One region of the Bacillus sp. NMTD17 genome, then DNA from elsewhere that is predicted to be linked to it. Evidence: predicted binding sites of a transcription regulator. Region 1 holds the regulator's gene; the other holds the start of a gene.

Region 1 (12,065 bases):
ATACATCCTTTACTCTCTTTTTCATCGCATCAGCCATTTCCAGGTCACCCTCTGCTTCCAACTTTTCAATGATGTGAGCATAATCCCTTTCATGGCGATTTTGGCTTAGTTTAAAAGCAGCCTGAACTTCATCAATGATGATTTTAAAGCCCACAATCCCTTTCATTTGTTTCTCTAACAGTTCATCAGACAATGTATCCCATAAAACAGGCTGTTCTCTGTGGCTTTCGTATGTTTCCAGCATCGTGGTTAATTCTTTTACCAGTTCCCCTTTTTCTAACAGCACAGCCTTTCCATATACATGGACTGCCTGATAATTCCATGTCGGTACGGCTTCTTTTTCATACCATGAAGAGGATATATAGGCATGCGGCCCTTGAAAGATGACGAGCACCTTCTCATTTTCTTCAAACGTTTTCCACTGTGGATTTCCAATCGCCATATGCCCTGTAATCACATACGAATCTTCAACTTGATGAAAACTCACTGGAATATGTGTCGCAATGGGTTTTTCATCCGTTGTGGTCACAACTGTTGCAAATGAATTTGATTGAATAAATGATTTGATTTTCTCCATATCTTTCATTTGAAAAAATGATGGAACATGCATGTTCTCTTCCCCCTTTTAGATCAGCTCAGTGTTTTGGTCATAATGAGATCCATTTGCTCTTCGTCCCCCATAAGGAATGCATGCACTCCTGTTTGAACAAACCCTAGCTTTTGATAAAATGCGATGGCCGCTTTGTTGTGCTCCCACACCCCAAGCCAAACATCACGTTTATGATATTTCTTCGCGATCTCAAAGGCTTGATTGATTAAATATCGGCCTAATCCTTGGTTTTGAAAGGACTGCTTAATATAAATTCTTTCAATCTCTAACGCTTCACTTCCCATCTCTTCTGACTGCGCATCATCCATATTGACCTTCAAATAACCAGCAACTTCGCCATTCACTTGAACAAAATAGAACTGTGAAGATGGATGATGTAATTCTTTTAACAGCTGGTTCGGATGAAAGGCTGTCTTTACGTAAGCATCGATATGTTCCGCTTTGTTTTGATTCTGAAAGGTTTCTATAAATGTGTCGATACCGACTTTTTGCAGCTCTTCTATATGCTGTTCATTACATGGAATAAAAGTGACGGTCATTGAAGTCATCACTCCTTATCATTTAGTAGCGTCTCTTATTTCCTTTTTTCACATAATCCCAATCTTTTTCGATATTTTTTCTCACCCTTAGAAGATACTCATATATCTGTTCTGCTTCCTCTTCAGAAAATCCATCCAGCGCTACTTGATTCGAATAATCATTTTCTCGTTTGATCATTGGATATACCGCTTCCCCTTTATCAGTGGGAAACAGCTTTTTGATTTTTTTATTCACTCGATCATCTTTCTTCTCAATAAAACCATGCAGTTCTAATTTTTTGATAGCACGAGCAGCTGTTGTTCGATCCACCTTGATCATTTCCGCCAGCTTTTCCTGAATGATGCCAGGCTCTTCACAGATACGCACAAGATACAAATACTGCCCCTTCGTTAAATCGTACTCTTTAAATTCAATATTACTTATAGAATCAAGCGCCCGAGCGATGACGCCAATCTCTCGCAAAATCTCTCTCATTTATCACGACTCCTTTTGTTGCATTTACAACATAAAACATAACAATATTATAGTTTATTTTTGTTGTAAACACAATAAAAAAACACCTTCATTGAGAAAGTGTTTTTTCATTTTCTTTATTTCGCTCGTTTCTTTAATAGTGGTAATCGTTACAAAAAATAACGATCTCTGATCATCGCGAACGAAGGTGGTTAGGCAATGGGAAAAAGAAGAAGAGAGCTCATAATATGCCACTACATTTTATCATATATATTCGTTGCTAGAAGATAATTTCCCTTTATGCAACCGCCTCTTTTTATAACATAATCTCTCCAGTTTTATTAGCCATTATTCGTAAGAGTCCACATAGATTAAAATTAGAATTTTTACCTTTAACAACCATCATTAAAATGATGAATATAATGGTTTAATTTAGGAACTATAAAAAGGTGACCAATCGTCAAGAAAGGAAGGTCGCTTAATGAATATTTTACAATTAGGGAGGATGACAATGGGAATTTTAAGTGGAAATCCAACGGATGAACCTATGCACTATGGTGAAGTGTTTGGTACATGGTCTTACTTGATGGTAGCTAAAGGTTTAGTTGCTGGTTATCAAACCCACTTAAACCATGCAGGTGACGAAGACTTACAAAAATTAATTGAAGAAGCTATTCAGGGTGGGCAACAAGAAATCAAAGAAATTGAAACTTTATTAAAAGAAAATGGAATCGGCTTACCTCCAACACCTCCTGAACGACCTAAAGCTTGTATAGACGATATTCCAGTAGGGGCACGTTTTCAAGATCCAGAAATAGCCGCTGGTCTTTCGGCGAACATTGCGGCAGGCTTAGTATCGTGTAGCACAATTATGGGGCAATCCATTCGAGAAGACATAGCTATGATGTTTGGACAGTTTCATGTTCAAAAGACAGCACTTGGAGCAAAAGCCCTTAGACTTAACAAAGAAAAAGGATGGTTAATTCCACCACCTCTTCATCATAGCAAAGCAGAAGATTGCTAATAATAAGATGATTAAACATTAAAGAGTAGACTTTTAGGGTTTACTCTTTTCTTGCTAAGCTTTATACTTTCTACAAATTGAAAACTCTCCGTCACTCTCTTTACAGCCATTATATTTTTCCATTCCCATCGATTGCCTCTGAGCCAACATCATCAGCACTAGAAGATCAATTCCTTTAATATACCTAAAAATATCTTCCTCAGATTTAAAAGCTCCTATTACTATAGGTTGTTTAAACATTGATAGCAACTAACCAGTGGTTTAAAAACTTCGAGAGTAGCCTTTCTCTTTTATAGGAATATCTATACTCATATGACTGTTAATATGGAAGAAAAGGCCTCCCAACAGTTTTGCAAACTGATGAAAGGCCTTCTTCTATAGTTAACTTATTTGTCACAGGTTGCCTTGTTTTTAATAACACAAGGACAAATACGACGACAAGAAAAGCATATTATTATTTCAGACGTTGATATAACAAGGTTTTGAAACCCTGATTACATCATGCCGCCCATACCGCCCATGCCGCCCATATCCGGCATTCCGCCGCCTGAGCCGCCTTCTTCTGGTTTGTCAGCAACGACTGCTTCAGTTGTTAGAAGCATTGCTGCAACAGAAGCTGCGTTTTGAAGTGCAGAGCGAGTTACTTTTGTTGGGTCAACGATTCCTTTTTCGATCATGTTTACCCATTCGTTTGTTGCTGCGTTGAAGCCTACGCCAATTTCTTCGTTTTTCAAGCGCTCAACGATGACTGATCCTTCAAGACCTGCGTTGTGAGCGATTTGACGGATTGGCTCTTCAAGAGAACGTAGAACGATGTTTACACCTGTTTGAACGTCACCATCTGCTTCGATTGAAGCGACTTTTTTGTATACATTCACAAGTGCTGTACCACCACCGGATACGATACCTTCTTCAACTGCTGCACGAGTTGAGTTCAGTGCATCCTCGATGCGTAGTTTGCGCTCTTTTAGTTCTGTTTCAGTTGCAGCCCCAACTTTGATGACAGCGACGCCGCCAGCTAGTTTTGCAAGACGTTCTTGTAATTTTTCTTTATCGAATTCAGAAGTTGTTTCTTCTACTTGCGCACGGATTTGGTTGACGCGTGCTGCGATTTGAGCAGAATCTCCTGAGCCTTCTACGATGGTTGTGTTTTCTTTTGTCACAACAACTTTAGACGCGCGACCAAGCTGACCGATTTCAGTTGATTTCAGGTCAAGTCCTAGGTCTTCTGTGATTAACTCTCCGCCAGTTAGAACAGAGATGTCTTCAAGCATTGCTTTACGACGGTCACCGAATCCAGGTGCTTTGACTGCCACTGCGTTGAATGTACCACGAAGTTTGTTCACAACAAGAGTTGCAAGTGCTTCGCCTTCTACATCTTCAGCAATGATCAATAATGGTTTTCCTTGTTGTACAACTTGCTCAAGTACAGGAAGGATTTCTTGAATGTTCGTGATCTTTTTATCAGTGATTAAGATGTAAGGATTTTCAAGAACCGCTTCCATCTTATCAGAATCAGTCACCATGTATGGTGAAGCATATCCGCGGTCAAACTGCATTCCTTCAACCACTTCAAGCTCAGTTGTGAACCCTTTAGATTCTTCGATTGTGATAACGCCGTCGTTACCTACACGCTCCATTGCTTCAGCGATTAGGCTGCCTACTTCTTCATCTGCTGCAGAAATAGACGCAACTTGAGCAATTGATTCTTTGCCTTCGATTGGTTTAGAAATCTCTTGCAAGCCTTCAAGTGCTACTTTCACTGCTTCTTCGATCCCTTTACGAACGCCAACAGGGTTTGCACCAGCTGTTACGTTTTTAAGACCTTCACGGATCATTGCTTGAGCTAAAACTGTTGCAGTAGTTGTACCGTCACCAGCTACGTCATTTGTTTTGCTTGCAACTTCAGCCACAAGTTTTGCACCCATGTTTTCAAATGCATCTTCTAATTCGATTTCTTTTGCAATCGTTACACCATCATTTGTGATAAGTGGAGAACCGAATTTTTTCTCAAGAACCACGTTACGTCCTTTAGGTCCTAAAGTTACTTTTACAGCATCTGCAAGTGCATCTACACCACGTAACATCGCGCGACGTGCTTCTTCACTGAACTTAATATCTTTTGCCATAATAACGAAACCTCCTCAGTCTTTTTAGAAATATATCTCAATGTTTTTTTATGTGATTAACCAATAACAGCTAAAATGTCGCTCTCACGAAGGATTAAATATTCTTTGCCTTCATATTTCACTTCAGTGCCTGCATATTTTGAGAAGATAATGCGGTCGCCTGTGTTTACTTCTAACGCAACGCGCTCACCACTTTCAAGTACACGACCTGAACCTGCTGCAACAATTTTACCTTCTTGCGGTTTTTCTTTTGCAGAATCCGGTAACACAATACCGCTAGCGGTTTTTTCCTCAGATTCAACGAGTTCAATGATTACGCGATCGCCTAATGGCTTTAACATAAGAAACAACCTCCTCAATTTTTATATGTAGTCTTTTTTTAGCACTCATCACCAGTGAGTGCTAACACATTTATTATAATAAAGAATGTCTTCTGTAATTTCAAGTAAAAACCTTTAAAAATTTTTACGCTTTCATGATCTTTTTTCAACTCAGATTCTTTCCTTTTCATCGAAAAAGAAGACTTGTGTTACAATAAATCTAGTTCTTTTAGTAAAGGGGTTTTCGTTACTTGAAAAAACAATATTGGTACATCATCTTAACGTATATATTGGTGCAGGTTTCTGCGATTCCTTATGTGTTCATCATGAAATGGTTAGGATTCATTCAGACACCGATGACACAAACAGAGCTCTCTAAATTGTCAGGAACATGGACAATCATCAGCTTCTGTATCGGATTAATCATTATTCTGCTCATTCTTCGGACTGTGCCAAAAGCTTCACTTCGAAATGAAGCACCGGTTTCAGTCGGGGTAGCTATCGCCTGGATCATTGGCGGTTTCTTTCTTTCCCTCTTTGCACAATCGATTGCAGGAGCGATTGAACAATATGCATTTGGCATTGGCCGTGAATCCGAAAATACTCAAGCCATCTTATCCATTATGGATGCAGTTCCATGGCTTGTAATTGTCATCGCCCTGATTGGACCGATATTAGAGGAAATCATTTTCCGAAAAATCATTTTTGGTGTGATTTATGAAAAAACGAACTTCTTTATTGGAGCGCTTGTCAGTTCAGTGGTATTCGCAGCTGTACACAATGATTTTGCTCATATCTTACTTTATACTGCGATGGGCTTTACCTTTGCCTTTTTATATGCGAAAACAAAACGAATCATTGTTCCAATCGGAGCTCATATGCTGATGAACTCGCTCGTCATTCTTGTGCAGATTGAGCCAGTAAGAAAAATGATTGAAGAACAATCTCAAACAATGCAAATGATTATTGGAGGCTTTTTCTCATGAGAAACCCTGTCGTATGGGGCGTCATTTATTTTGCCGTAGGTGTTGCTTTCACCTATATGGCCATTCAAAATCCAGGTGACATGTGGTCATTTTACAGCATTTTGCTGATGGTGTTTGCGGCCTATAATATCAATATCGCGTTTAAAATGTTTGCCTTCTCTGTCAAACTCAAAAAACAGCAGCAAAAATAAATCAAAAACCATTTTCTAATCTCTGGAAAATGGTTTTTTTATGGAGGACAAGTTTTCATGGAACAAGAAAAACTGAACATCTTAAATGAGCAGCATGAAGCGATTGGAGTTGCACCCCGTTCAGATATCCACGCCCAAGGCCTTTGGCACGAAACCTTTCATTTCTGGCTTCTCAAAAAGGAACATGACACCGTGTATCTCTATTTTCAGCTAAGAAGCCCCGCAAAAAAAGATTTTCCTGCTCTGTTTGATATCACAGCAGCAGGCCACCTTCTTGCAAATGAACAGCCTTCTGACGGTATGAGAGAGGTAAAAGAAGAGCTTGGTCTTTCTATCCCTTTTGAGGATCTGAACTTTGCAGGAGTTATACAGGATGAAATCCATCTGCCAAATTTCATCGATCGTGAATTTAGCCATGTATATCTTTACATTCATCAAGAAGAAGAGATGAACGTTCAATTACAAAAAGAAGAAGTCGCTGGACTTTACAGAGCAAAGCTAATGGATGCACAGCAGCTTTTCATGAGAAAATGTGAAAATATTCATCTGGAGGGCTTTGAAGTGGATGAAGCCGAAGAACAACGTGAGGAAAACAGAGTAGTCTGTGTACAAGATTTTGTCCCGCATGAGCCTGCCTATTATCAACATCTATTTCAAGCGATCAATCAATTCCTTTCACAATAGAAAAAGCATCGTGACCCTTATTTGGATCACGATGCTTTTTTATGAGACATCATAATTTTCTTTCTCCTCTGTCTCTGTTTGCTGCATTTTGCGATAGGTCACTCTCGAAATGACAATACTCACTTCGTACAAAACGAGCATCGGCAAGGTAACCATGAGGTGAGAAACGATCTCTGGCGGTGTAATCAGTGCGGCAATGACAAGGAGGACAAAATAGGCATACTTCCGTATTTTTGATAAAAACATCGGTGTGATGATGCCAAGTCTTGTGAGAAACATCAACACAACGGGCATCTGAAACAAAAAGCCAAATGGAAGTGTTAACTGCATCAGAAATGTAAAATACTCATGAATCCCAATCACTTGCTCTACATTTAAATCATTCGACATCCGCATCAGAAAATCGACGACAAAGGGAAACAAAATAAAATAAGAGAAAGCCACACCGCTCAAAAATAAAAGAAGTGCAATCGGAATGTAAGCAAGTGTCACCTTTCTTTCTTTATCATATAAGCCAGGACTCACAAATGCCCATAGCTGATATAAAATCACGGGACACGTCAAAACCAAAGCAATGACAAATGCGAACTGCATAAACACGTACAGAGGATCTGTGAGCTTAAACGCGTTCAGCGTCAGTGTCGCCGCTTCATCCGTATTTTGTAAATACACAATGACCGGCTTAGCGAGAAAAAAACCTGCCACCATAAAGGAAACAAAAAACATCGCAATGATCACTAAACGTTTTCGCAGTTCCACAATATGCTCCATAAGCGGCATATCTTTGACATTCATGAAGCTCATCCTATTCTACTGATCTTCTTTTTTCTTATTTTCTTCCTGATCATCAGCTAAACCTTTTGTGGCATTTTTAAATTCACGTAATGTATCTCCTGCTGCTCTTCCTAATTGAGGAAGCTTTTTCGGCCCAAAAATAATGAGCGCAACAATCGCAATCAGAACCAAACTTCCAGGACCAATCGGACCCATTTGCTCCACCCCCTTTACCCCTTTTCGTCAATCCTCCTGTGTAACAGAGTAATGCTTTAAGAAATACACAAGAGACTGAAGTTCAACCGCCAAATCTATATGATGAATTCGAATGTGTTCCGGCACATTCAATCGAGCCGGCGTAAAGTTAAGGATTCCTTTGATGCCAAGGGCAATCAAACGATCTGTAATGGATTGAGCTGCTACGGCAGGTACTGTCAAAATGGCAACAGGAATATCTCCTACCTCTTGAACATGCTCTTCAAGCTTATCCAAATCATAGACAGGCACGCCGCCTATCTCACTTCCTATTTTACTCTCATTGACGTCAAAAGCCATTGAAATTTTTGTATTATTATTTTTGATGAAATTATAGTGTAAAAAAGCAGTCCCTAAATTCCCGACACCGATGAGCATGACATTGGTCATTTCATCTTGGTCAAGTGTCTTTCTGAAGAAGGTCAAGAGGTAATCGACATTATAGCCATACCCTTTCTTCCCAAGTGCACCAAAGTACGAAAAATCTCGGCGAATGGTGGCAGAATCCACTTTGACTGCATCACTAAGCTCTGCCGATGACACCCTTTGTTTTCCTGATGCATGCAGATTTTTTAAAAAACGGTAATATAGCGGCAAACGTTTGGCTGTCGCTTGTGGAATTTTTGACTGATCTATATTCATATAAGGTCCTCCAACTTAAATATCAGATGCTCTGTGAAAATCACCGTTTTTCCCGCCTGTCTTTTCAATTAAATAGGTAGGACCGATGATCATGCCTTTATCAATCGCTTTGCACATGTCGTAAACGGTCAGTGCACATACTGAAGCAGAAGTGAGCGCTTCCATCTCCACACCCGTACTTCCTTTTGTTTTCACCTGTACTTGTATGTTCAGAATGTACGCATTTCCGTCTTCCTCCCAATCAAAGGAGATATCCACGCCTTTTAGTGCAAGCGGATGACACATTGGAATGATGGTAGATGTTTGCTTTGCTGCCATGATGCCAGCAACCTGTGCAACAGACAGCACATCCCCTTTTCCAATTTCACGTTGTTGTATTTTATGAAACACTTCTTTTATCATACGAACGCTTGAAGCAGCAACGGCGGTTCTCACTGTAGACGATTTGTCACTAATGTCGACCATCTTTGCTCTTCCCTGTTCGTTAAAGTGGCTAAATTGACTCATCTTTCAACGCTCCCTCACTCAAATGATACACTATTTTTTCCTATCTGTCTTTCATTTGAATATGGCGATTGTATGTAACATTTGCCGGTTTACTGCTGATAAGCTACACTTAACATATTATAGCAGAGGTGAAGTTACATGATGATTCTACAAGTGAATCAGCTGTCCAAATCGTTTGGTGCTGATACCGTTTTAACGAATATAAAATTAGAAGTCAAAGCAAGGGATCGGATTGCCATTGTAGGTCGTAACGGCGCAGGCAAATCCACGCTTTTGAAAATCATTGCCGGTCAATTGTCTTACGAGCAAGGTGAGATCATCAAACCGAAAGACCTATCGATCGGCTATTTAGCACAGCATACCGATGTGACATCTACACGTACGTTAAAAGACGAATTATTATCGGTTTTTGATCATTTAAAAGGGATAGAACAAGAGATGAGAATCATTGAGGAGAAAATGGCTTCCTCCACAGGTTCTGAGCTGGATTCCCTCATGAAAACCTATGACAGACTGCAGCAGGAATTTAAAGATCAAGGCGGCTATCAATACGAAGCAGATGTCCGCTCCATTCTTCATGGGCTGGGCTTTAGTCACTTTGAAGATGAGACAACCGTTCAATCCTTAAGCGGCGGCCAGAAAACCCGTCTAGCGCTTGGAAAGCTCTTATTAATGAAACCAGAACTCTTAATTCTGGACGAGCCGACCAACCATTTAGATATTGATACCTTATCATGGCTGGAGCAATATTTGCAAAATTATACAGGCGCCATTCTGATCGTGTCCCATGACCGCTACTTCTTAGACAAAGTGGTGAACCATGTGTATGAAGTCTCAAGAACTGCCATGAAAAAGTTCGCAGGCAACTATAGTAAGTATCTTGAACTGAAAGCTGAGCAGCTAGAGCGTGATATGAAGCTCTACGAAAAGCAACAAGGAGAAATCTCAAAGCTCCAAGACTTCGTAGATCGCAACCTGGCAAGAGCCTCAACCACAAAGCGCGCTCAGAGCAGACGCAAGCAGCTGGAACGGATGGATCGTTTAGATAAGCCATTAGGTGATGAAAAATCCGCAAACTTTCATTTTGATATTACGAGACAAAGCGGCAATGATGTGCTGAAGGTACATGATCTCGACATTCGTTATGATGAAAAAACACCGCTCCTATCCTCCCTTTCTTTTCAGATCAAACGTGAGGATAGCGTGGCACTCATTGGTCCTAACGGGATCGGGAAATCAACCCTTTTAAAAACGTTAACGAACACATTAACGCCTGTAAAAGGCGACATCACCTTTGGATCTCATGTCACGATCGGCTACTATGACCAAGAACAAGCCAAACTGACATCCTCCAAAAAAGTGCTCAATGAGCTTTGGGATGACTATCCTCATATGAATGAAAAAGAAATTCGGACATGTTTAGGGAATTTCCTTTTTTCTGGTGATGACGTCTTAAAGCCCGTTCATGCATTAAGCGGTGGAGAAAAAGCCCGGCTTGCCCTGGCAAAGCTGATGCTCCAAAAAGCCAATTTCCTAATACTTGATGAGCCTACGAACCATTTGGACTTAGATAGTAAGGAAATTTTAGAGAATGCGCTGATCGATTATCCAGGAACCATCTTATTTGTTTCGCATGACCGTTATTTTATTAATCGACTAGCAACGAAAGTATTCGAGCTGTCGCGAGCGGAAACAAAAGAATACCTTGGTGACTATGACTACTACCTTGAAAAGAAAAATGAACAATTAGAGCTTGAGGCGTTTCAAGAAAATGAACCGCTTAAAAAACAAGCAGCAAAGCCAGTAGAAACAGCAAAGCTTTCTTATGCGGAAGAAAAAGAACTGAAAAAGAAAGAAAGACAAAAGCAGCGCAGAATCGAGGAAATTGAAAAGCGGATTGCTGTCATTGAAGAGAAACTTGGTGAAAATGAAGAGCTTCTATGTGATCCTGCTATTTTCCAAAATCATGAGAAGGTCCAAGACATTCAAACAGAAAATGATACGCTTAATCAAGAGCTTGAATCACTTTTCGCGGAGTGGGAAGAGCTATCCGAATCTTAAAGAGTGCCCAAATGGGTGCTCTTTTTTCTTTCAGTGAAAATTTATTATCCACATTAATATCCACAAAAACTTCTTTGTTATTCTTAAAAATTTTGAACTTATCCACTTTATACACAGGTTTTTAACCACATATCCACACAAAATTTCTTTTTTATACACATTCTCTTCATTTTAAAACAAAATTTTCAAATAATTGTGGATATATAACGTTTACATGTGAATAAATCGCTTTCATTGAAAATGAAAAAAACCTGTGTATCCACAGGAGTTTTCATTCATATGAGACAAGCGGTAAGCCCGGCTGGCCATTCATCGCCATATCGCCTCTTATTCCCTTTTCAAACGCAATGGTTCCAGCAGCAGCGATCATGGCTGCATTGTCTGTGCAAAGAGATAACGGCGGAATAATGACCTTCACGTCAGGTAGCTTTGTGAATGCTGTCGTCAAAGCTTCTCTCAGTCCTTTATTGGCAGCGACTCCACCAGCTAGGACAACCTGCTTTACGCCATAGGCTTCAGCCGCTTTTAATGTTTTCCCAACAAGCACCTCAATGACGCTTGCTTGAAAACTTGCTGCCAAATTCTCTGGAGCAATTGTTTCTCCCTTTTGAGATGCATTGTGTAATGTGTTAATTACAGCTGATTTTAATCCACTAAAGCTAAAGTGATAGGAACCTTCTTCAAGCCATGCACGAGGAAGTTTAATCGTTGGCTCTCCTTCATGTGCTAACCGATCAATATGAGGTCCACCTGGATACGGGAGACCCATCGTTCGAGCCACTTTATCGTAGGCTTCTCCAGCCGCATCATCTAATGTTTCTCCGATGACCTCAAAAGATCCATGCTCCTTCATTAGCACAAGTTCAGTATGTCCACCAGAGACAACAAG
Region 2 (12,065 bases), on a different contig from region 1:
CAGGGTCACTTAAATAAATGGCTTCACTGAAAAAGTGATCGCTTGCTCCAATTAAAGGATAGCCTTTTTTGATCACATGTGCCAGCCATGTGCCCAGGTTTTTTCTGGTAGGTAATAAAACAGCAAAATGATAAAGTCCTGGCTCATGATCAGGCTTCTCCTTGAGCTGTGCATCCTCTTTTAACAAAAGAATGGGTTCCTTTGCATTGCTTCCAAGAGTGACGGTGGATTCCGTCTGTTCTACTATTGTAAATCCTAAAATGTCTGTATAAAAAGGTAAAGAACGCTCAAAGCTGGACACATGTAACTCTGTTACACCCAATCTTAGCTCCTCAATTGTCTTCAAGCTCGGTCAGCTCCTTCATGATATATGCATCGGCATGTTCAAATGTTTTTGAAAATCTATAAAAATGAATACCTTGTTACTTAAAGTAACTAAACTATATAATAGTTAGTGACTTATTTCAAGTAATTAATTGTGCTATAATGAAAAAAAAGAGAGAAAAGCGGGAGGGAGTAAGGTATGGCTCAAGTAGATGGCTGTCCAATCACAGATGCCATGGAGATTCTAGGCAAGAAGTGGGTCATTCTCATCATCAATCAGCTTCTGACAGGCCCTAAGCGTTTCTGTCAGCTTGAAAATGAAATGGACATCAGCGGACGATTATTATCAGAAAGGCTGAAGGATTTAGAGGCTGAAGGACTCGTTGAGAAAAACGTATACCCTGACATTCCAGTACGGATTGAATACGAATTAACAGCGCAAGGGAAGAAAATTGAGCCGATTATTCGTGAAATGTATGCTTGGTCTTTAGAACGTAAAAACAGCAAAAAAGGGGAACATGTCCCTTCCTAATCGATTTCGATCAGTCTGTCTGGTCGAAATTTTTTTTGTGCGATTTTCCAGAAATCTAAGTCAATAGTATGAAAAATGATGTTGACAATAAATTCATTCATCATATAATATCAAGGAGAAGAGGGTTCTTTTCCCTGTAATGGAATGGAGGTTATGCCATGGTATCATGAATGGGACAGATTACCTAAAACACGTTTCAAACCATCATTTAGAAACAGACATCTTTGGCTTTTAGGAAGCAAAGATTTATTTTTTCAACTCAATTGATAATGATTATCATAATCATCTATAAGTGTGATCCAGCGCTTATGAAGGTTATTTTTTTTATTATCTATTGAGAATAATTATCAATATCATTTAGGAGGGTTCACATGAAAGCCATTCGTTCAACATCACACGTATTATTGTTCTTTAGTTTTATTCTATTATTTGCCCTAGCCCCAGTTAGCTCAGCCTCAGCAGCAGGCTTAGCAGATGGTCAACATTCAGCACAATATGTGGTATGGAAGGCAGATAGCGATTCGACTTCAACAGCGAATACGTATTTTGAAAAACCAGCCAAGCTTGTCGTGAAGAATGGAAAAATCAAAGCACAAGTCATGTTAACGAATAGCTCTTGGATCACAAGCTTTAAAACACTTGATCAAGGTGTGTACAAAGATGCGAAGGTGATCAGTACAAATACAGCTGCAAATAAGAGAACGGTTGAATTCAACGTGAACAGCCTGACAGAAGTCGTACCAGCAAAAGTGAGCGTGACTGTACCGGTCATCGGATATACAGGCAATTACGACATCCGCCTCAAGTTTGATGCAGCATCTGTTCAATAGAAAGGGAGGAAATTCGCTTGATGAAAAAAATGATGAGGCTATCAGTCTTCATGACCGCTTTATTATTGGCACTTATGCTGCCTTTTTCAAACGCACAGGCTGCCACGTTAAAGGATGGTACATACTCCGTCAACTATACTGTGCTGAAGGCTGAAGGAAATGCGGTTTCCATGGCAAATGATTACTGGCTGAAGCCAGCAAAAGTGATTGCAAAAAATGGGAAGCTGACTGTACAAATGACCATTAAAAATAGCAGCTGGGTGACGGAATTTAAAGTGCCGGGAAATGGCGGCTATGTCGACACAACGGTTCTCTCAACTAATAAAAAAGCCAACACAAGGCTTGTTCAGTTCCAAGCTCAGAGCTTGTCTAAGCCAATCAAGTCAAAAATTCATGTCACTGTTAAATCTGCTGATTATGATCATGATTATACCATTCAGCTGAAATTCGATGAGAGCAGCATGAAATCGCTTTCGTCTAACAGCACAAACAAATCAGCGGGTGCAGCAGAAGATCAGCAGCCATCAAAAGAATCAACGAAAACATCTGATTCATCCACGACAAAACAAGAAGAGAATCCTCAAACTGGTGATACAAACCAGACAGGGTGGCTCCTTGTGCTTGCTCTATGCTCAGGCGGGTTTTTAGCAAGAAAGTGGATCATCAAGCATTAAGAAAGGAAGTGTCACCATTTGAAACGTCTTTTTCATCTAAAGGCAGCTATTCTGCTCGTTTTATTCAGTTTATTGACTGCGTTTCAGATTCCTCAAGGAACGGCTCAAGCGGCATCATTTGTTGATGGTGAATACACGGCCGGATTCACCATTTTAAAGAATGGCAGCACAGAAGCGTCCATGATGGATACGTATACAGAAAAGCCAGCTAAGCTGATTGTGGAGAATGGCAAGACAACAGCCTATGTCACGCTGAAGCAAAGCAAAGAGATTACAGATTTCAAAGTTGAACAAAATGGTGCTCTTGTCACCACTGAAACCGTCAGTGAGGATGAAACAGCCAATACACGTGTGATCAAATTTGATGTTGCTGACTTATCAGCCAAATTAAACGGCTGGGTGAAAATTTACTGGGATTTAGGCGGCTTTATTTATGACGAAGCGTATGACGTACAGCTTGCATTCGATCAAAGCAGCCTAACACTCGTTACACCTGCAAAGCCAGACGATAACGAAACAAAACCGGATGACCAAAACGGGTCAAAGCCAGACGATAATGAAACAAAGCCGGATGATCAAAACGGGTCAAAGCCAGACGATAACGAAACAAAGCCGGATGATCAAAATGGGACAAAGCCAGACGATCATCAGGAAACACCTGGCAATAACAATGGCACAAAACCAGATGATTCTGCGCAAAATCAATTAAAAGATGGCGAATACCGCATCAATTACAGTGTGCTGAAAGGGGATCAGGACGAGGCATCTCGGATGAACCAATACTTCTCACATCCTGCATCCTTAACCATCAAAAATGGAAAACAAACCATTTCCTTTACGGTGAAGGATCATACGTCTGTCGCTTCCTTGAAAACAGAGAAAAACGGATCTTATCAAGAAGTGAAGACGGTCAGCACAGATAAAGCAAAGAACACAAGAGTGGTGTCATTTGATGTCGCTGATCTGAAAAAAGCGGTCAAAGGAAAAGTACACATCGTGGTAGCAGCTGCTCACTATGACCAAACCTACGATATTCGTTTTCAATTCGATGCAAAGAGTATCGCTCCACTTAAGGACGGGCAGGTAGAGGAAGAAACACCGGCTGCACCAGAAACACCAAAACCAAACACACCATCACCAGAAACAAATAACGGCGGAGCTGCTCAAGAGACGGCTAAGCTTAAAGATGGTGTATACAAGCTGCCTTTCTCAATGAAGAAAGCAGACAAGGATGAGCCTTCTCGTATGAACGATTACGTCGTGAGCCCTGCGACATTGGTCGTAAAAAATGGCCGCCATTTCGTTTCATATACAGTGAAGAACAGCTCAGCCATCACATCCTTCCAAGTAGGGACAGGCGGGAAATATGAAGAGACTCTTGTCGCAAAAACAGATCAAAAAGCAGACACACGAGTGATTCAATATGAAGCCAAAAGTTTAAGCACTGCTCAAGCAGCACGCGTAAAAATTGATATTCCGGCTGCGAATTATCATGAGCAGTACGATGTCAAACTTGTCTATGACACAAAAGGAATCACTCTTGGTGAAGGAAGCGGCATTGCTATGGTAATCGGAGACGATGAGAGTATCGGCTTTGTCAAAAATCCAAATGATCGCGATTCTCAAACAAATCAGCTTGAAAATCTAGCGCCAGAGGAAACAGGCGCAGAGCAGATGACATTTACTCCATCAGATGACCAAACCAAGTCTGAGACTGGACAGTTGAATCCGAAAACAGGAGATACCTCTCTTTTTTGGGTGTATATTCTTTTATTCGGCGGGTCATTATTCGTACTCGTAAGAAAGTATCAAACAAGAACAAGATAGATGGATTAGTTTAAGTGAGATGCGCAATTTCTCTCGGCGCATCCACTCTCTTTTTTCGAAAGGAGGCTTCTGTTTTTGAAGCATCGAATGTTATGTACCCTGATCGCTGCTCTTAGTGTGTGCGTGATCTTATCGGGCTGCTCACAGTCAGCCGAAAGTTCAGCGAAAGGCAAAAAAAGCGCAGAATCAAGTGCGCGCATTGTGGCAACGACTGTAGCTGCTGTGGAGATTATGGATGCTTTAGAGGTGGATCTTGTCGGGGTGCCAACAAGTCAAAAATCCTTGCCAGCTCGTTATAAAGGACTGCCGGAAGTCGGTAATCCAATGAGCCCGGACATGGAAATCATCCAATCACTTAAACCGACAGATGTCCTGTCTGTCACAACCCTTCAATATGATTTAGAGACACCCTTTCAGCAAGCAGGTGTCCCTGCCACATACTTAAATCTCGAGAGCCTTGGTAGCATGGAGAAGGCGATCACGAAGCTTGGAGCTCAGTATGACAGAAAGAAACAAGCCGAGCGCATCGTGTCTGACTTTGAACAAAAAAAGAAAGACATACAAGAGAAGACGAAGGGAAAGCGCAAGCCGTCCGTTCTGATTTTGCTTGGTGTACCGGGCAGTTATTTGGTGGCAACAGAGAATTCATATATTGGTGATCTTGTACGTATCGCAGGCGGAAAGAACATTGTCAAAGGTGAGAAAATGGAGTATTTGGCATCTAATACGGAGTATTTACAAAAAGCCAATCCAGATATCATACTCCGGGCCGCACATGGGATGCCAGATGAAGTTGTCCGCATGTTTGATCAAGAATTTAAAACAAATGACATCTGGAAGCATTTTCATGCGGTCAAGCAAGACCGGGTGTACGACCTCGAAGAAAGCTTATTTGGGACAACGGGCAATTTAAAGGCAGCAGAAGCATTAGATGAACTAACGCGTATGCTCTACCCGTCATAAGCGGCGAATCTTAATGATAAAAGGACGTTCAAGATGAAAAAAACAGGGATTTTATTTCTGATAGTTAGTCTCTTACTGGTGTGCGTGTTTATTTATTCCGCCATTACTGGGAGTATTCATGTCACCCCGATTGAATTATTGGAAGGGCTCATCACCGGTCAACATGCACAGGTAGACATCATTAAAGATTTGAGAATTCCCCGCATGCTCATCGCAATGTTTACAGGGGCCGCCTTATCTGTCTCCGGTGTACTGCTGCAGTCGGTCATGAGAAATCCATTAGCTGATGCCGGCGTCATTGGAATTTCATCAGGAGCCAGCTTCTTTTCTTTAATGGCGATTACAGCGCTTCCTCAATTTTATTTCTACTCTCCTTTATTTTCGGTATTAGGCGGAGCCATTGCATGTTTCCTCGTGTACGTTCTGTCTTGGAAGGGCGGTTTAAGCCCAATCCGCATGATTTTGGTTGGGATCGCCATCAATGCCATGTTTACTGGAATGGCTGAAGCATTTGTGACCATTTGCAGCTATTTCAATATCACGATCAATCAGTCAGGACAGTCAAATCTCACGATGAAAACGTGGGGAGATGTCCGTTTAATCGGAGTCTATGGCGTCGTCGGCCTTGTCGTAGCACTTTTCTTCAGCAGATGGTGTAACCTCTTGGCTCTTCAGGACAAGACAGCGAAAAATTTAGGATTGCGTGTGACCAGAATGCGCCTTTTGATTTCCATCACAGCGGTATTACTCGCGGCGGTGACAGCTGCGGTAGCGGGCGTGATTGCCTTTGTCGGTTTGCTCATTCCGCACATTTCAAGAAGGCTTGTTGGCTCGGATCATCGGGTACTCATTCCTTTTTCTGCGTTAAGCGGGGCTTTGCTGATTTTGACGGCTGATACGCTCGGCAGGACGCTTGTAGCGCCAAATGAGATTCCTGCTTCTACGATCATGGCCGTGATTGGCGGGCCGTTTCTGATCTTTTTGTTAAGAAGGGGGGACCGTCTCCATGGACATTCGTGAGGTGTCATTCTCATATGACCAGCAGAAGGACATCGTTCAATCGGTCACAACACAGATCGAAAAGGGGAAAATCACAACCATTATCGGTCCAAATGGCTCGGGGAAATCCACACTGCTTTCCTTGATGGCGAATAATCATTGTCCAAACAAAGGGCAGATTCACTTAGACGGACAAGCGCTGAATGCATTTAAGCCAAAGGAGCTGGCAAAAAAGCTGGCTGTCGTCCATCAGCAAAATGAAGCACCGCTTGATTTAACGATCGAACGGGTCGTGGCATTCGGTAGAACGCCGTACCAGACGATGCGCGGGGGTGACAAGGAAGAGGATGAGAGAGCGATAGAGTGGGCACTGTCCAGTACAAAACTAACGGAAAAACGAAAGGTGCCGCTCGCCTCACTGTCAGGTGGTGAGCGTCAGCGTGTATGGATTGCGATGGCACTTGCGCAAAAAACACCGATCCTTTTCTTAGATGAACCGACAACCTATTTGGATATCTACTATCAATTTGACATTCTTGAGCTGATCCGTGAGCTCAATGTCGTGCATGGACTCACGATTGTCATGGTGCTGCACGACATGAATCAGGCTGTCCGCTACAGTGACGTCATCATTGCGATGAAGGATGGACGAATTATCAGTGAAGGACAGCCAAACGATGTGTTAACAGAAGAGAATGTGCGGCACATTTATGATGTGTCCGTCACGATTAGACAGGATGCAGAAACAGGAATGTACATCGTGCCTGTTGGCATATAAAAGCAGGTGAAACAGTGTGAAAAGAGGAAAACGGGTCTGGCAGCGTATGCTGACGATCGTCTGTTTAGGTGTATTCATTTATAGCGGTACAGCCATTGGTTTAGAACTGTTCGGCTATTATCAAAATCGTCAGGTGCTTGCAAAGGCTCAGACGATGTATGATCAAGAGCAAGGAATGACTGAAAGCCGGGAACCGGGAACCACCCGTACGTCATTTGATGAGCTGCGGAAGGTGAACAACGACATTGTCGGCTGGATCAATATGAAGGACACGATGATTCAGTACCCAATCGTTCAATCTCGTGATAATGCATTCTACTTAACCCGTAATTACTTAAAAAACGACACCCGGGCAGGCAGTATCTTTATGGATTATCGCAATGACGTCTTGCATGAAAGCCCGAATACTGTGGTGTACGGGCATCGGATGAGGGATGGATCCATGTTCGCTGGACTCACAAACTATTTAAAAAAGGATTTCTTCCATGATCATCGGACATTTCAGTACGATACGCTGTATCAAAGCTATGAGGCGGAGATTTTTGCCGTGTATGAAACAACGGTGGATTTCGATTATATTCAAACCGATTTTCAAGATCTTGGCGAATATGCGCACTACTTACAAGCTGTGCGGAAAAAATCAATCTATCAAACGAAGACAGACGTGTCCACAGATGACCTCATCCTCACCTTATCGACTTGTGATCATGTGCTTGCACCTAAAAATGGGCGTCTTGTCGTACAGGCAAAGCTAAAGAAAGTTTACTAGAAAAGGAGAGACAGACGGTTGAAATTTTCACATGTGATCTTCGCTGGACTCGTCTTGATGCTTCTCCTCGGCGGATGCAGTCAGGCAGCACCTGTAGAGAAAGGAAGCGGGCAAGGTGCGCTGAAGATAAAGGATTTTACTGGCAGAACGCTGTCGTTTGAAGAATCCCCTCAGCGTATCGTCGCATTATCGACTGGAGACATGAGCATCCTGTATGCCTTAGGCGGTGAGGTAGTTGGCCGTCCGGCCGCCGAATTACCAGACAGCTTACAAAAGGCAAAGTCTGTACAAACGATTGGCACAACGCATCAATTTGATGTAGAGCTCATCACAAGCTTAACGCCCGATGTTGTGCTTGGGAATGAACAATTAAACAGCAAGGACATCTCTACAATAGATGGAATTGGTTCACAGCTTCTTTTGACAAGTGCCAATTCAGTGAAGGATATTCAGCGTCAAATAACGTTATTCGGGGATTTGCTCGGAAAGCAGCAAAAGGCCAAAGCCCTCAATGAGCAAATCGATCAGAGGAAAAAGCAGGTCAAGCAGCCTCAGAAAAAAGTGAAGACACTCGTTGTATACGGGGCACCTGGCACATATATGGCGGCACTTCCTCAATCCTTAAGCGGAGATTTACTGCACATCGCAGGAGGGACGAACATCGCTGAAAATGAACCGGCACTCGAGAAATTCCCTCAATACGCTCAAATCAATGCAGAAAAGGTCATCGAAGCCGATCCTGATCTTATTCTGCTTATGACTCACAGCAATCCTGAAGATGTGAAAGCGGGCTTTATGAGTGAAATGAAACAGAATGCCGCTTGGCACGATGTGTCAGCTGTCAAAAATGGACACGTCGAGATTCTGCCGAGTGATCTATTTGGGACGAACCCAGGCGCGGAAGTGATGAGAGCGATTGATGAGCTAGAGAAAAGATTGAAGCGATTGTCATCATGAAAATGAATACAGAATTAGATTTTCAAAAAAGACAGTCGAGACGAAAATGGCTGATACCCGGACTATTCATCTCGTTAGTTGTAGGCGCATGCTTAGGGCTTGCATTAGGTTCCGTTCAATTATCGCTGCAAGACCTACTCGCCGCTTTGACGGGATCAGGCCAGCCTGTTCATGAGAAAATTGTGATGGATTTACGCCTGCCGCGTGTTTTGATCGGTTTTATTGTCGGAGCCTGTCTCGCAGCATCAGGGGCGATTTTACAAGGAGTCGTCCGGAATCCACTCGCTGACCCTGGCATCATCGGTGTGACTGCTGGCGGCGGATTGGCTGCTGTGCTCAGCATGATTGTGTTTCCGCAATTTACGTATTTGCTGCCAGCTGCTGCTTTCCTTGGCGCTTTATTAGCGGCACTCGTGGTGTATATGCTGTCATTTGATCAAGGGGTTTCCCCGCTGAAATTGATTTTGGCGGGAGTGGCAGTCAATGCCCTCCTTGGGGCGGTTATGAATGGGTTTATGGTGCTTTATAGTGAGCGTGTGCAGGCTGTTCTGCCTTTTTTATCCGGAGGATTAAATGGACGGAGCTGGCATCATCTAAGCTTCGTGTCGCCATATGCGCTTGCTGGGTTGTGCCTTTGTTTTTTTGCCATCAAGCCGGCAAACCTTCTTTTGCTTGGTGATGAATCGGCGCAGTTACTCGGCCTTAGAGTAGAGCGCACCCGGTTTTTCTTAATTGCGCTGGCGGCGCTTTTAGCTGGTGCAGCTGTAAGTGTGAGTGGCTTAATTGGATTTGTCGGGCTGGTCGTTCCTCATTTTATCCGTCTTTTAATTGGAGATGACTACCGGTACCTGCTGCCTATCTCAATGCTGGGCGGAGGCGTACTTGTGGTTTTTGCAGATACAGCGGCACGGGTATGGTTTACACCGGTTGAACTGCCTGTCGGTATCCTGCTTGCCTGCATCGGTGCACCTTTCTTCCTCTATTTATTAAAAAAGAAAGGGAGGGGTTAAGTTGAATGTGATAGCTATGGATGACGTGAGTCTCAGTCAAGGAGGCTTTCGGCTGTCGTCTATTTCAGCAGCTGTTCCTAAAGGAAGTGTGACAGGAATTATTGGACCAAATGGATCAGGGAAGTCGACTTTTATTAAAGCAGCCGCACGTCTTACATCGATCGAAAGCGGCATGATATACATTCACGATATACCGCAAAAAGAGATGACAGCTCAGGAGATTGCAAAGGAAATCGCCGTTCTCATGCAGACGAGAACAGCCATTCCATCTATGACCGTACGGGAGCTGGTCGCACTTGGACGCAGTCCGCATCGTTCGATCTGGAAAAAGAGCTCGAAGACAGATCAAGAAGCGATTGAGTGGGCGCTTGATGTGACCAATAGCCGCATCAATGAAAACAGAATGCTGCATACATTGTCAGGCGGAGAAAGACAAAAGGCGTATATTGCGATGGCGCTCGCTCAGAAGACAGAGACTTTGATTCTGGATGAGCCGACGACTTACCTAGATATTGCACATCAGCTTGATTTACTAGAGCTGCTCAAACAGCTGAATAAGACGCATGGAATCACCATTTTAATGGTTCTTCACGACCTGCAGCAGGCAGCAAAATATTGTGACCGCCTCATTGCGATGAAGGGTGGTCAGGTTTATCAAATAGGGACACCAAACGAAGTATTAACAGAAAACTTTTTCAAAGAAGTCTTTGGGATTCAGGCTGAGGTTCACTTAGACGGTGAGCATCCGCTCATTATCCCAATCGCTTCGATCCAACAACCAAAGGGAGATGAACAGAAAATGATCATTGTCAACAACCAGGTAAGAGTAGAAAAAGGCAGTGCTGACCACCTCGTCAAGCGTTTTAACAAGCAGGGACAAGTAGAATTCATGGAAGGATTTTTAGGCATGGAAGTATGGGTCACGCAGCAGACAACCGATTACGATGAAGTGACCATTCATACCCGCTGGAATCGAAAAGAAGACTTTGTGAACTGGACAAAATCTCAGGCGTTTGGTGATGCGCATGCTCATGGGAAAGCGAAACCTGAAGGACTATTAAAAAACAAAATTACGTACTACGAAGTGCAAGTCACTAGACCAGCTTTACAGAAAAAAGCCTAAAAAAGAAACATAGCGCTGCGGTTCATGTGCAGCGCTATTTTTTTGCGTTTTTTTACTTTCTGTCACATATCTTTGACAAAGTATTCAAACAACTGACACAATACCATCCAATTTTTAGGTAAAATTTACTTTATTTTTGAAGCGCATGGGTGTAAAGTACAGGTATAAATAACTAACCGAATGAAAAGCAAGAGTAAAATTTCACCGAGTAAACCATTTCAAACAGGCTATTATTTGTGAATCATTGAACAAATAGTGAATATTTTGTGAAGTGGTGAGCATAGTTGTTTCGAATCATTCGGCATGTGAAAGTAAGGGAGGATGTAAGGCTGTGAGTGAGCTGTTTTTAGCAAGATTTCAATTTGCTTCAACGACATTATTTCATTTTATTTTTGTTCCTATGTCAATAGGTTTGGTGTTTATCGTCGCCTTGATGCAGACCCTTTATGTCGTCAAGAAAAAAGAGATTTATAAAAAAATGGCGAAGTTTTGGGGTCATCTATTCTTACTCAATTTTGCAGTAGGTGTGGTGACAGGGATTTTGCAGGAATTCCAGTTTGGGATGAACTGGTCAGATTATTCAAGGTTTGTCGGTGATGTGTTTGGTGCACCGCTTGCCATTGAAGCACTGCTCGCCTTTTTCCTTGAATCTACATTTATTGGACTTTGGATATTCGGCTGGGATCGTCTGCCGAAGAAGATTCATTTATTGTGTATTTGGCTTGTTTCTCTTGGTACGATCTTTTCGGCGTTTTGGATTCTACTCGCCAACTCATTTATGCAAGAGCCAGTTGGATTTGTCATTAAAAATGGCCGCGCAGAAATGAATGATTTTGGCGCTCTTGTAACGAACCCGCAGCTTTGGGTTGAATTCCCGCACGTTCTGTTTGGTGCGCTGGCTACAGGTGCATTCTTTATTGCAGGAGTTAGTGCCTATAAAATGATCAAAAAACAAGAAATCGCCTTTTTCAAAAAATCATTCCAGATTGCCATGGTCCTCGCTTTAATTTCTGGCTTAGGTGTGGCGTTCTCTGGACATGATCAAGCGAAGCACTTAATGAAATCACAGCCGATGAAGATGGCAGCAAGTGAAGCCCTTTGGAAGGATAGTGGAGATCCAGCGGCTTGGACACTATTTGCCAATATTGACACAGATAAAAAAGAAAACTCTGCGGAGATCAATATTCCGTTTGCTTTAAGTTACTTGGCTTATCAGAAGTTCAGTGGAGATGTGCCAGGCATGCTGACACTTCAAAAAGAATATGAAGCAAAGTTTGGC

The links. The regulator Rex, encoded in region 1, represses fermentation and respiration genes when NADH is low (regulators of the CRP and FNR family bind a similar motif). The targets are predictions, from matches to a motif close to TTGTGAAATATTTCACAA.
Region 2: a site for Rex is predicted at 11,021-11,038, ahead of C6347_RS01075 (cytochrome ubiquinol oxidase subunit I). Genes of this name have one in related genera too.

The regions. Positions count from the first base shown of each region.
Region 1 covers NZ_PVRH01000006.1:294,825-306,889, forward strand. The annotation lists gene C6347_RS17430 (FMN-binding negative transcriptional regulator) at 1-610, opposite strand, end outside; gene paiA (spermidine/spermine N(1)-acetyltransferase) at 631-1,149, opposite strand; gene C6347_RS17440 (MarR family winged helix-turn-helix transcriptional regulator) at 1,172-1,624, opposite strand; gene C6347_RS17445 (DUF3231 family protein) at 2,115-2,627, shown strand; gene groL (chaperonin GroEL) at 3,122-4,756, opposite strand; gene groES (co-chaperone GroES) at 4,813-5,097, opposite strand; gene C6347_RS17465 (CPBP family intramembrane glutamic endopeptidase) at 5,328-6,062, shown strand; gene C6347_RS17470 (YdiK family protein) at 6,059-6,253, shown strand; gene C6347_RS17475 (NUDIX hydrolase) at 6,311-6,937, shown strand; gene tatC (twin-arginine translocase subunit TatC) at 6,977-7,741, opposite strand; gene C6347_RS17485 (twin-arginine translocase TatA/TatE family subunit) at 7,748-7,927, opposite strand; gene C6347_RS17490 (redox-sensing transcriptional repressor Rex) at 7,955-8,608, opposite strand; gene moaC (cyclic pyranopterin monophosphate synthase MoaC) at 8,624-9,115, opposite strand; gene C6347_RS17500 (ABC-F family ATP-binding cassette domain-containing protein) at 9,254-11,176, shown strand; gene tsaD (tRNA (adenosine(37)-N6)-threonylcarbamoyltransferase complex transferase subunit TsaD) at 11,448-12,065, opposite strand, start outside.
Region 2 covers NZ_PVRH01000001.1:210,480-222,544, forward strand. The annotation lists gene C6347_RS01015 (VOC family protein) at 1-346, opposite strand, end outside; gene C6347_RS01020 (winged helix-turn-helix transcriptional regulator) at 524-856, shown strand; gene C6347_RS01025 (NEAT domain-containing protein) at 1,228-1,686, shown strand; gene isdC (heme uptake protein IsdC) at 1,707-2,360, shown strand; gene C6347_RS01035 (NEAT domain-containing protein) at 2,379-4,187, shown strand; gene isdE (heme ABC transporter substrate-binding protein IsdE) at 4,263-5,150, shown strand; gene C6347_RS01045 (FecCD family ABC transporter permease) at 5,184-6,170, shown strand; gene C6347_RS01050 (ABC transporter ATP-binding protein) at 6,157-6,927, shown strand; gene srtB (class B sortase) at 6,944-7,696, shown strand; gene C6347_RS01060 (ABC transporter substrate-binding protein) at 7,715-8,653, shown strand; gene C6347_RS01065 (FecCD family ABC transporter permease) at 8,650-9,663, shown strand; gene isdG (heme oxygenase) at 9,665-10,786, shown strand; gene C6347_RS01075 (cytochrome ubiquinol oxidase subunit I) at 11,118-12,065, shown strand, end outside.